One region of the Limnohabitans sp. TS-CS-82 genome, then DNA from elsewhere that is predicted to be linked to it. Evidence: riboswitches for the same ligand, from Rfam matches in the RefSeq annotation. Region 1 holds a riboswitch; the other holds the start of a gene.

What was found. Region 1 has a riboswitch for thiamine pyrophosphate ahead of C5F52_RS10205 (cytosine permease). Riboswitches for the same ligand answer to the same signal wherever they lie in the genome.
Region 2: it holds a riboswitch for thiamine pyrophosphate, as region 1 does, so the genes downstream of both, C5F52_RS04845 (TonB-dependent siderophore receptor) here and C5F52_RS10205 (cytosine permease) in region 1, are expected to answer to the same signal.

Annotation. Positions count from the first base shown of each region.
Region 1 is NZ_PTQX01000004.1:80,705-86,065, reverse strand. It holds gene C5F52_RS10215 (acyl-CoA reductase) at 1-92, opposite strand, end outside; gene C5F52_RS10210 (long-chain fatty acid--CoA ligase) at 89-1,162, opposite strand; gene C5F52_RS10205 (cytosine permease) at 1,197-2,483, opposite strand; TPP riboswitch at 2,544-2,646, opposite strand; gene C5F52_RS10200 (NAD(P)/FAD-dependent oxidoreductase) at 2,670-3,710, opposite strand; gene fdxA (ferredoxin FdxA) at 3,737-4,063, opposite strand; gene C5F52_RS10190 (sulfate adenylyltransferase subunit 1) at 4,160-5,361, opposite strand, start outside.
Region 2 is NZ_PTQX01000002.1:63,656-69,016, reverse strand. It holds gene C5F52_RS04860 (sulfate adenylyltransferase subunit 1) at 1-243, shown strand, start outside; gene fdxA (ferredoxin FdxA) at 341-667, shown strand; gene C5F52_RS04850 (NAD(P)/FAD-dependent oxidoreductase) at 680-1,720, shown strand; TPP riboswitch at 1,744-1,846, shown strand; gene C5F52_RS04845 (TonB-dependent siderophore receptor) at 1,919-4,087, shown strand; gene C5F52_RS04840 (TonB-dependent siderophore receptor) at 4,109-5,361, shown strand, end outside.

The sequences.
Region 1 (5,361 bases):
GGGATGCCCGTGCCCATGCTCAAGCGATGCCACGTCACGTCGGCATCGTTCAAGCCTGGCAGGTAACCCGCTTTGAAAACCGAGGCGCTCATGCTTGCGCCGCTTTCAAAAAGTTGTCCACGGCCATTGAGCAGCCTTTGGCTTGTGCGCCTTGGGCGCGGCCCAGCAACACAAAGCCATCGGCAGTGGCTTGGCCCACGTCTTCCGTCAAGATGGTGACCACCGAATTGAAGTTAGCCAAATCGGTGTGCGCCAAGATGCCGCGCTCACTGGCCGCCACGTCTAGGCCTGTCAACGGGTCGACCAAGCGCGAGCGAATCCAGTGCGGGCCGCGTTTGACCGAAGGCACTTGCCGGTTGCCCGCGTCGTAAAACTGGGTGCTCAACTCGGTCATGCCGTACATGTTGAGGCACTGGTCACGGCTCACGCCAAAGGTCGCGCTGAGTTGCTCGTAAAACGCATCCATCGGCACTTCGCGCGATTGGCCTTTGAAGCCGCCGGTGTCGAGCAAGCGGCTGCCTGCGGGCAGTTGAAACGTTTGCCCACGCGCTTGCAGGGCGTCCATCAGGTGCACAAAGCTGTAGCTGGCGCCTAGCAGTGCAAAGGGCTCGCCCGAGTCTTGGGCGTGTTGCAGTGCCTCGCACAGGGCGTCGGTGCGCAGACCGTTTTCGTCCAAGTAATACGCGCTGTCTGGCGTGCCAAAGTGGGCTATGGCCAGCGCCAAGTAATGGGCCAGCGAGGAGTTGGGCATCAGCACCTCGTTGGGAAACAAAATGCCCATGCGCAGTTTGGCGTCGCTTGGCATGACGTGTTGCGCAAAGTTACGCAGCATGGAGGCGTCGTACACCGCCATGGTGGGGTGAAAGTGTCGGCCTTTCACATCGCCGCGTGTGGTGCCGCTGGTCATGAAGGTGCGTGCACAGATCTCGGGCGGCACGCAGCTGAGCGTCAAGTCTTTGAATGCATTGATCGGCACGGCCGGAATGTCTTGCCAGCGTTTCACCACGCGCGGGGTTTTGCCGCGGCGTTGGCAAAATTTTTGAAACGGGCGGTTGTGTTCAAACTGGTGGGCGAAGAGTTTCAGCGCGAGCGCGTTGAAGTCGTCGTCGCTCACCGTGGGGCGTGCGATGAATTCAAGCAATTCTGAGACGAGGGCGTTCATGTTGAAACCTTGGGTGCGTGTTTGAGTGCAGCGGTCACTGGCTTGCGCCACGCGTCGTGGCCCCATGCGTGGCGTTGTGGGTGAGGCGAGCGAGGGTGAAGGTCAGCAAGAGGCTGGGCAAGGCCGAGCCGTATTGCGGTGCCCAAGTGGCGGCGGCATGAAACACCGCCACGCCCAGCAGCCACAGCGCGGCAGCGATCAGGTCAACTTTGGGGGGGAGCGCATCGTCCGGCGTGCGCATGACCGTGGCCCAACGGCCCAAGATCACGCCATACAGCGGCACAAACACCGAACTGAGCATCAGCAAGAAAGGCTCCAAGCTGTGCATGGGCAGCACCAAGGCCAGTGCCGTGCACAACACCGCCAAGGCCAAGCCCCAGCGGCGAGTCGACCAAGTGGGTTTGAGGCTGTTGGCGGACACCGCGCCCGAGTACACATCGCCATAAGCGTTGTCGAGTTCATCAAGCAAGATCAAACCGAGGGCGAGCAAACCGCCTTGTGCGAGCAACAAGGCCATCACCAAATCGGTGCCGGGTTCGGACACGCTGGCCACCAAAAAGCCCAAGGCGTAACACCACGCATTGGCGATGGCATAGCCCACCCATGTGCCCGCGAGTGTGCTGCGCCCGCTGCGGCCATGACGGGCGTAGTCGGCCACCAATGGCAACCACGACACAGGCATGGCCATGACCAAATCGATGGCCGAGAGCATGCCCATGCTGCCGTCGCTGGGGCGTGCCATGAAGGCGGTCAAACCTTGTGCGCTCGCCACGCCGATGAAGTGCCAACTCAACCAAAGGAGTGAGCCGATGACCAGAGGCAAGCCAATGCGGCTGACAAACTGGCGCACCAGAGTGAGCATGGAGCCCGTCATCAACAGGGTGAGCACGCCGCCCCACAGCAAGGTGGGCCAAACGATGTGGAATTGGGCACCCAATGCCCGTTGACCAATGGCTGCCGTGCCATCGCGCATGACCACCAGTTCAAAGGTGGTCCAACCGATCAATTGCACGATGTTGAGCAGCACAGGCAGGCGGGCAAAGGCGCTGCCGTACACGCGGTGCATCAGCCCTGCGCTGGACAGGCCGCTGTCGCAACCCAGCTTGGCCGTGGACGCCAACAAGGCCGAGCCCACGATGGAGCCGATCACGATGGCGATGAGCGCATCGCGCGTGCCCATGGCGGGCACCAAATACGCACCCACTTGCATGACCAGCAGGCCAACCCCAAGGCTGAACCACAGCGAGGCGTGAGAAAACCCAGTGAAGACGCGCGCGTCTTCACCCACGGGGGTGAGTGATGTGTTGTGTGTATTTGCCATTGCTTGTCTCAAGTAAATGGCAGTTCGGCGAGGCCTGGGGCAACCCATTCAAAGTGGTTGCTCTGTGAAGGCTAGCTTCCCTGCGCGAGGATTACCTCAATCAGGTTCAAAGGGACTTTCTCAGTCGAAGTCGGTGACGGCTTCAACACCCCTAGCGAATGCGCCATTGCTGACGCGGTGCGAATTTTAAGCGATACCCAACAAACGGTGAAGTTCTGTAGAGGTGGTGGTGTATTGCAGCAAGGTTTTGCGGGTTGGGTGCACGATGGCTGCCGCGCCAAAGGCGGCAAGGGTGGCTTCGTGAAAGCCACACAAGATGAGTTTTTTCTTACCCGGATAAGTGTTGATGTCACCCACGGCGAAGATGCCCGTCCTATCGGTGGCAAAGGTTTCGGTGTTGACCACCAGTTGCTTGCGTTCCATGGCCAAGCCCCATTGGGCGATGGGGCCAAGTTTGGGCGAGAGGCCCAAGAAGGCGATCAAGTGCTGCACGGGACGCTCTAAGGCGCTGCCGTCGGGTGTTGCAATGTGCAGCGTGTGAAGGTGACCGTCGGTGGCGAGCAAGCCCGTGGGCTGGCCAATTTGCAATTGCAAGGCGCCGCTGGCGATGGCGTCACGCATGGCTTGCAGCAGCACAGGCTCAGCCGTGAACACATCGCGGCGGTGCATCAGCGTGACGCTGCGGGGGGGCTTGGCTTCGAGGGTGAGTTTGAGTGCACCCGCCACGGCGGATTCTTCACCGCCCAGCACCAACACGTCTTGGCCCGCAAAGCGCGACGCATCACCCAAACGGTAATGCACATGCGTGCCTTCTAGGGCGGGTGCGCCCTCGACAGCCAGTTTGCGGGCTTGAAATGCACCCACCCCAGCCGCGATGACCAACACTTTGCACATGAAATGCTGTTGCGCAGAGGTACGCACCGAGAGGCTGCCATCCTCCAAGTGCGTCACCTCAGTCACCTCTTGGTTGAGGTGAAACGTGGGAGCGAAGGGCTTAATTTGGGTTTGCAGCTGCGCCACCAATTCACGGCCCGTGCAGACAGGAATGCCGGGAATGTCGTAAATCGGTTTGTCGGCGTACAGCTCGACGCACTGGCCGCCTACGTGGGGCAGTGCATCCACGACATGACAGCGAATGTCTTGCAGGCCCAGCTGAAAGGCCTGAAACAGGCCCACAGGACCTGCGCCTACGATGACGGCATCGGTGTGAATCGTCTGTGCCGTCATGGGGCGGGTGCGCGCTCGGGCGCGGTTTAACGCTGCAGTTCGGCGAGTTTGCCGGACTTGTCTTTCCACACCTCGGCGTCGGCCATGGGGGCTTTGCGCTTGGTGATGCTGGGCCAGCCGATCAAGGACAACTCGGCGTTGAGCTTGGTCATGTGTTGTTGACCGTCTGGCACGTCTTCTTCGGCGTAGATCGCGTTGACGGGGCACTCGGGAATGCACACGGCGCAGTCGATGCACTCATCGGGGTCGATGGTGAGGAAGTTGGGGCCTTCGCGGAAACAGTCGACGGGACAAACGTCCACACAGTCGGTGTACTTACATTGGATACAGGCTTCGGTGACAACGTGCGTCATGACAATTCAATCAGTAAGAAAAGGGGGCGTCAGAGCAAACCTCTGACCGCTAAACCCTTGATTTTAAACGGCTCTGCTCGGGGACTGGGCTGGCGCTCAGTTCACCAACACGGCGCCTGAGGTTTTGTGGGTGGCTGTGTCGACCAACACCAGTGCGCCCAAGATGCGCGACTGCTTGAACGGCAGCGTCACCAAAGGCTCTTGCAGCGCCAAAGTGACGTGGCCAATGGCGTTGGGGGCCAGTTCGGTGGCTTCTTCCTCGGCCAAGGTGTTGACGTTCAGGCGGTGCACCACGCGTTGCACTTTGGCTTTCACCCAGCGGTGGCCGTGCAAAGCCCAGTACACACGCCCAGCGACCAAGGGCTCATCGTCCATCCACGCGACGGTGGTGTTGAGCTGGCGCTGGCCTTCGGGGCTTCCCTCAGCGGCCAGCAGCCAGTCGCCACGTGACACGTCGACTTCACGGTCCAGCACGATGCCCGCGCTGTGGCCTGCGGCTTTGTTTTGTGGCTCGCGTGTGGCCGACAGCACTTGCGACACCACCGCGGTTTGGCCGCTTGGGAAGACTTTGATGGTTTGGCCTGGCTCGATGGTGCCTGTGGCCACACGACCCCAGAACACGCGGCGGCCTTGGGTGGTCACGCCAGAGTCGTGGAATTTTTCGACCCATTGCACGGGGAAGCTGAAAGCCACCTCGGTTTCAGCGGGCGTGTTGGGCAACTCTTCCAAGATGCTCAACAGGCTGGGGCCGGTGTAGCCGCACCAAGCGGCTTGATCGGCGTTGGTGGTGTCCACCACGTTCCAGCCTTTGAGGGCGGACACGGGGACCATGGCTGTGATGCGGATGCCCGCCTCAGTGGCAAATTTGCGCAACGCAGCTTCGATGTTTTGGTAGGCCAATGCAGGGTCGTCCACCGCGTCGAGTTTGTTGATGGCAAACACGATGGAGGGCACGCGCAGCAGGTTGACCAACAGCGAATGGCGACGCGTTTGAGGCAGCAGCTCTAGGCTTGGGTTTTTCCAATCCAGCTTGATGGCATCGACCAACACCACGGCGGCATCGGCGCTAGACGCCGCGGTCACCATGTTGCGGGTGTATTGCTCATGGCCGGGGGCGTCGCCGATGATGAACTTGCGTGCTTCGGTGTTGAAGTAGCGGTAGGCCACGTCGATGGTGATGCCTTGTTCTCGCTCGGCGGAGAGGCCGTCGGTCAACAACGCAAGGTCGGTTTCGCCTGAGCGTTGCACGCCGGCCAAGTGGTCTTGCAGCACGGCTTTGGTGTCTACAAGCAAGCGGC
Region 2 (5,361 bases), on a different contig from region 1:
TGGGCTTTGCACGGCCACCGCTGGGTCAAGGCCAAAGTGCAACGCGTGGTGCACCGCCTGAACGTCAACACCTTGGCCGAAGAAGAAGCCACCGAGCTGGCCCCTAACGCCATTGGCCACGTGACCTTGGCGCTGCAAGAGCCTTTGGTCACCCTGCCTTTCAAGCAGTCGCGCATCTTGGGCGCGCTGGTGTTGGTGGACACCGCCACGCACAAAACCTCGGGCGCCGTGTTGGTGAACTAAGCCAGCTCAAAGCCCTGAATTGAATCCCGTTTAAAATCATAGGCTTGGCGCAACACATGTGTGTTGCGCCGTCTTTTTACCCATCGATTGAATTGTCATGACGCACGTTGTCACCGAAGCCTGTATCCAATGTAAGTACACCGACTGTGTGGACGTTTGTCCCGTCGACTGCTTCCGCGAAGGCCCTAACTTCCTCACCATCGACCCAGACGAGTGCATCGACTGCGCTGTGTGTATCCCTGAGTGCCCTGTGAACGCCATCTACGCCGAAGAAGATGTGCCAGAAGGCCAAGAACACATGACCAAGCTCAACGCTGAGCTGTCGCTCATCGGCTGGCCCAGCATCACCAAGCGCAAAGCGCCAATGGCTGATGCCGACGCATGGAAAGACAAAAACGGCAAACTCGCCGAACTCAAGCGCTAAGCACCTCGTCCTATGACGGCCTCCGCGATTCACACCGATGCCGTCATCGTGGGCGCAGGCCCAGTGGGCCTGTTTCAGGCTTTTCAACTCGGCCTGCAAGACATTCGCAGCCACATCATTGACGCCCTGCCCCATGTGGGCGGCCAGTGCGTGGAGCTGTACGCCGACAAACCGATTTACGACATTCCAGGCATCCCTGTGTGCACAGGCCGTGAGTTGGTGGCGCAGCTGCAAACCCAAATCCAACCTTTTGCGCCGACCTTTCACCTCAACCAAGAGGTGACCGAGGTTGAGCGTTTAGACGATGGCCTCATCTCGGTGCGCACCTCGGCCAAGCAACAGTTTGTTTGCAAGGTGCTGGTCATCGCCGCAGGCGTGGGCGCATTCCAAGCGCGTAAGCTGAGCGTAGAAGGTGCCGCAGAACTCGAAGGCACGCATATGCATTACCGCTTGGGTGATGCCTCACGCTTTGCGGGCCAAGACGTGGTGGTGTTGGGTGGCGAAGAGTCTGCCGTTGCGGCGGCGTTGAAACTCACGCTCGAAACAAAAGCACCACGCAGCATGACCCTGATGCACCGCCGCGATGTGTTCACCGCCGAGCCCTTGCTGCTGCAAGCCATGCGTGATGCGGTGGCCAGCGGCAAGCTGCAACTGCAAATCGGCCAACCCACCGCCTTGCTGAACACATCCAACCAACTGCACGCCGTGCAAGTGGCGACGCCAGATGGTCAAACGATCGAGTGCTCGGCACAGCAAGTGGTGGCGTTCTTGGGCCTCTCGCCCAAGCTCGGCCCCATTGCCAACTGGGGCTTGGCGATGGAGCGCAAGCAACTGGTGGTCAACACCGAAACCTTTGCCACCGATGTGCCGGGCATCTTTGCCGTGGGCGACATCAACACCTACCCTGGCAAGAAAAAGCTCATCCTGTGTGGCTTCCACGAAGCCACTCTCACCGCTTTTGGTGCAGCCGCCATCGTGCACCCCACACGAAAGACCCTGTTGCAATACACGACAACATCGACCGAGCTGCACCGCTTGCTCGGACTCGTTTAAAATTCACACTGCGTTAGCAATAACGCATCCGCTAGGGGTGTTGAAGCCGTCACCGACTTCGACTGAGAAAGTCCCTTTGAACCTGATTGAGGTAATCCTCGCGCAGGGAAGCTTGGTCTTACAACGAGGCTCTTCACTCACCAGAGCACACACTCGTTTCAAAGTCAGCCGACCTGTCATAACGTTTAAGGAAACGTCATGGCAAACCATTCGCCATTCTTGAAAGCAACGCGCGTTCGCGCGGCCGTTGCACTGTGCATTGCATCTTGCGCGTCCGCTTGGGCGCAACAAAACCCGACCGAAATCACCATCACCGACAAACTGCCCGCACGCGTGTCTGGCTTTGGTGATATGCCCGCTCACGAACTCCCGTTCAACACCACCACCATTGACAGTGCCACGCTGAAAGACATTGGCGCGCAACGCGTCTCTGACGCCCTGCGCCTGGACGCATCGGTCACCGACAGCTACAACTCTCCCGCCTATTGGGACATGCTCAGCGTGCGCGGTTACACCCTCAACAACCGCTACAACTACCAGCGCGAAGGCTTACCCATCAGTGCCGAAACAATGATTCCGATGGATGACAAAGAGCGCATCGAGTTGCTCAAAGGCACAAGCGGCATGCAGGCAGGCACCAGCGCACCCGGTGGCTTGGTGAACTATGTGGTCAAGCGCGCGCCAACCAACGCCGAGCAGAAAATTCGCAACATCACCCTCAGCTACGGACAAGGCAACAACCGCTCAGTTGCTGCTGATTTAGGCGGGCGTTTCGGCGAAAACGCTGACTTTGGCTACCGCTTCAACGTGGCTCATGAAGATCTAGATCCGTACATCAAAAATACCAAGGGTCATCGCGACTTGGTAGCTTTGGCTATGGACTGGCGCATCAATGGCAACAGCAAACTGGAATGGGAATTCGAGCAAAGTCATCGCGAGCAAATAGGTGTGAATGGTTATAGCCTGCTTGGCGGCCAGCTCCCGCCCACCGTGGATGGGACAAAAAACTTCACCTACCAGGCTGGATCACAGACTGGCGTGCCTAAATCACAACCTGGCGTATTTGATGCATTCACAGGCAGCGTCCGCTTCAAACACAACTTAGACAATGGTTGGTTGTGGACGACGCAATATGGCACACAGCGATTAAAAACTGATGACCGCTTGTCGTTTGCTTTTGGCGCGGATAACTACGGAATTGCGACCAACTTTAAATCTAATGGAGACTTTGATCTTTACGATTGGCGCAGCGAAAACGAACGACGATTAAATGAGGCCGTCCAAACAGAACTCTCTGGATCGACCGTCATCGGCCAACAAAAACATGATCTAAAAATCAGCTTTATGCGCCAAAGACAATTGGACAGAATGCCTTTGACGCAAACCAATAACTATGTAGGCTCGGCAAACATATATTCAAATCAAGTAGACACAACGTACGCATACACAGACTCCCCCCCCTCAACCAATCGAACCGAATACTCAAACGAGTTCGCCCTCAAAGACCGCGTACACCTCACGCAACAAACCTCCGCTTGGCTTGGCTTGCGCCAGATCCAAATGAACCGACAAAGCGTGAGAACCGATGGCAGTCGCCCTGTTCAAGACGCACGCAACGTGACAACGCCGTGGGTGGCTTTTAGCCATGCCCTCGACCAAAGCGTCACGGTATACGCCAGCTACGGCCAGGGCATAGAAACCGAAGTCACCCCCAACAAAACCGGCACTTACGCCAACGCGGGTCAAGCGCTTCCCGTGCTGCGTAGCTACCAGCGTGAAGTGGGCGTCAAAGGACAAACGACTGCCAGCAACTGGCAGGTCACTTGGTTTGACATCACCCGCCCAACCGCGGGCGATGCGCCGGCAAGCGGTAGCTTAGTCAACCGTCAAATGGATGGGGAAGCTCGCCATCGAGGCCTCGAACTGAGTGGAAGCACTTCAGTGCAAAACTGGAAGCTCGGCAGTGGCTTCACATGGATAAATGCCAAGCGACAAAACGCAGTGATTGACACCTCCGTGAATGGCGAACGTCCTCTGAATGTCCCAGCCTACATCTTGCGTGGCATGGCTGAGTACCGCTATAGCAGCGTCCCAGGCTTACGCACAGGGCTGCGCTTGTCTCACGAAGGAAAACGTGGTGTCACAGAACAAAGCAATGGCGATATCCAGCTTCCCGCTTGGACGACCCTCGACGCGTCGGCCCACTACGATACAAAAGTAAACAACGTGGCATCCACTTGGACATTGGCCATCGATAACGTGGCCGACAAGCGTTACTGGCGGGAATCGCCCAAACAGTTTGGCCACTACTACCTCTACCCCGGAGCCCCACGCACTTTAAGGGCCACCGTCCAATTTCGACTCTAAAGATCAAGTAAAGTCAAAAGGATGAATCGTAAGTCTAGGTTTTTTGGAGTTCCGCGCGTACAAAGTGCTGTTGCACTTTGTATTGCCGCCACCTCATCGGCTTGGGCTCAACAAAATCCAACTGAAATCACCATCACTGCGGAGCCACCCATTTTGGTATCGGGCTTTGATGGTGTGACTCGGCAAGAGTTGCCCATCAGCGTCACCTCCATCAGCAACGCCACCTTGCGCGACATCGGTGCACAGCGGGTGTCAGACGCACTTCGATTAGACGCCTCTGTCAGCGACAGCTACAACCTGCCTGCCTATTGGGACAAGCTCAGCGTACGCGGCTTCGCACTGGACAACCGCTACAACTACCGTCGCGAAGGCCTTCCCATCTCTGCTGAAACCATCATTGCGATGGACAACAAAGAGCGTCTTGAATTGCTCAAAGGCACGAGTGGCGTTCAATCAGGCATCAGTTCACCAGGCGGCTTAGTGAGCTACCTGGTCAAACGCGCCCCCACTAGCTCAGGCAAAAACATTCGTGATGTCACACTGAGCTACGGCCCTGGTGACAACCGTTTGGTCTCGGCTGATTTGGGTGGGCGCTTTGGTGACGGCACTGATTTCGGCTACCGCATCAACCTCGCCCACGAGGACCTCAACCCCTACATTCGCGACACTCGGGGCTATCGCAACTTGTTGGCCTTGGCGATGGACTGGCGCATCAACAGCAGCAATCGCTTGGAATGGGAGTTAGAGCAAAGCCACTACGAACAAATTGGCGTCAACTTTTACAGCGTGCTGGGCTCAGACCCAAACAACGGTCGATTTGTTTTACCAGCGACGGTGGATGGCACACGCAACATCACGCGTCAGCCCACCTCACAACCTGGTGTATTTGATGGTCTCACCGGGACTGTGCGACTGAAACACCAGCTAGATGATGGCTGGATGTGGCGCACGCAGTACGGCACACAGCGTTTGCGCGCAGATGACAGACTCACCTATGCCTCTGGCTGCAGCAGCACTCAAACCAAAAGTTTTTGCCTCGCACCCATGGGGAATTTTCAAATCCATGACTTTCGCAGTGACAACGAACGCCGTCAAACCGAAGCTGTTCACACAGAACTCAGTGGGCAGGCAGACATTGGCGGGTTGAGTCACTACATCAAATTCAGCGTGATGCGACAGCGTTACATCAAGCAAATGCCCTACACCGCGGCAGACACGTTATTGGGCAGCACCAACAGCACCAACGGTGGTTTGACCTCCCCCAGTGGCGCAAC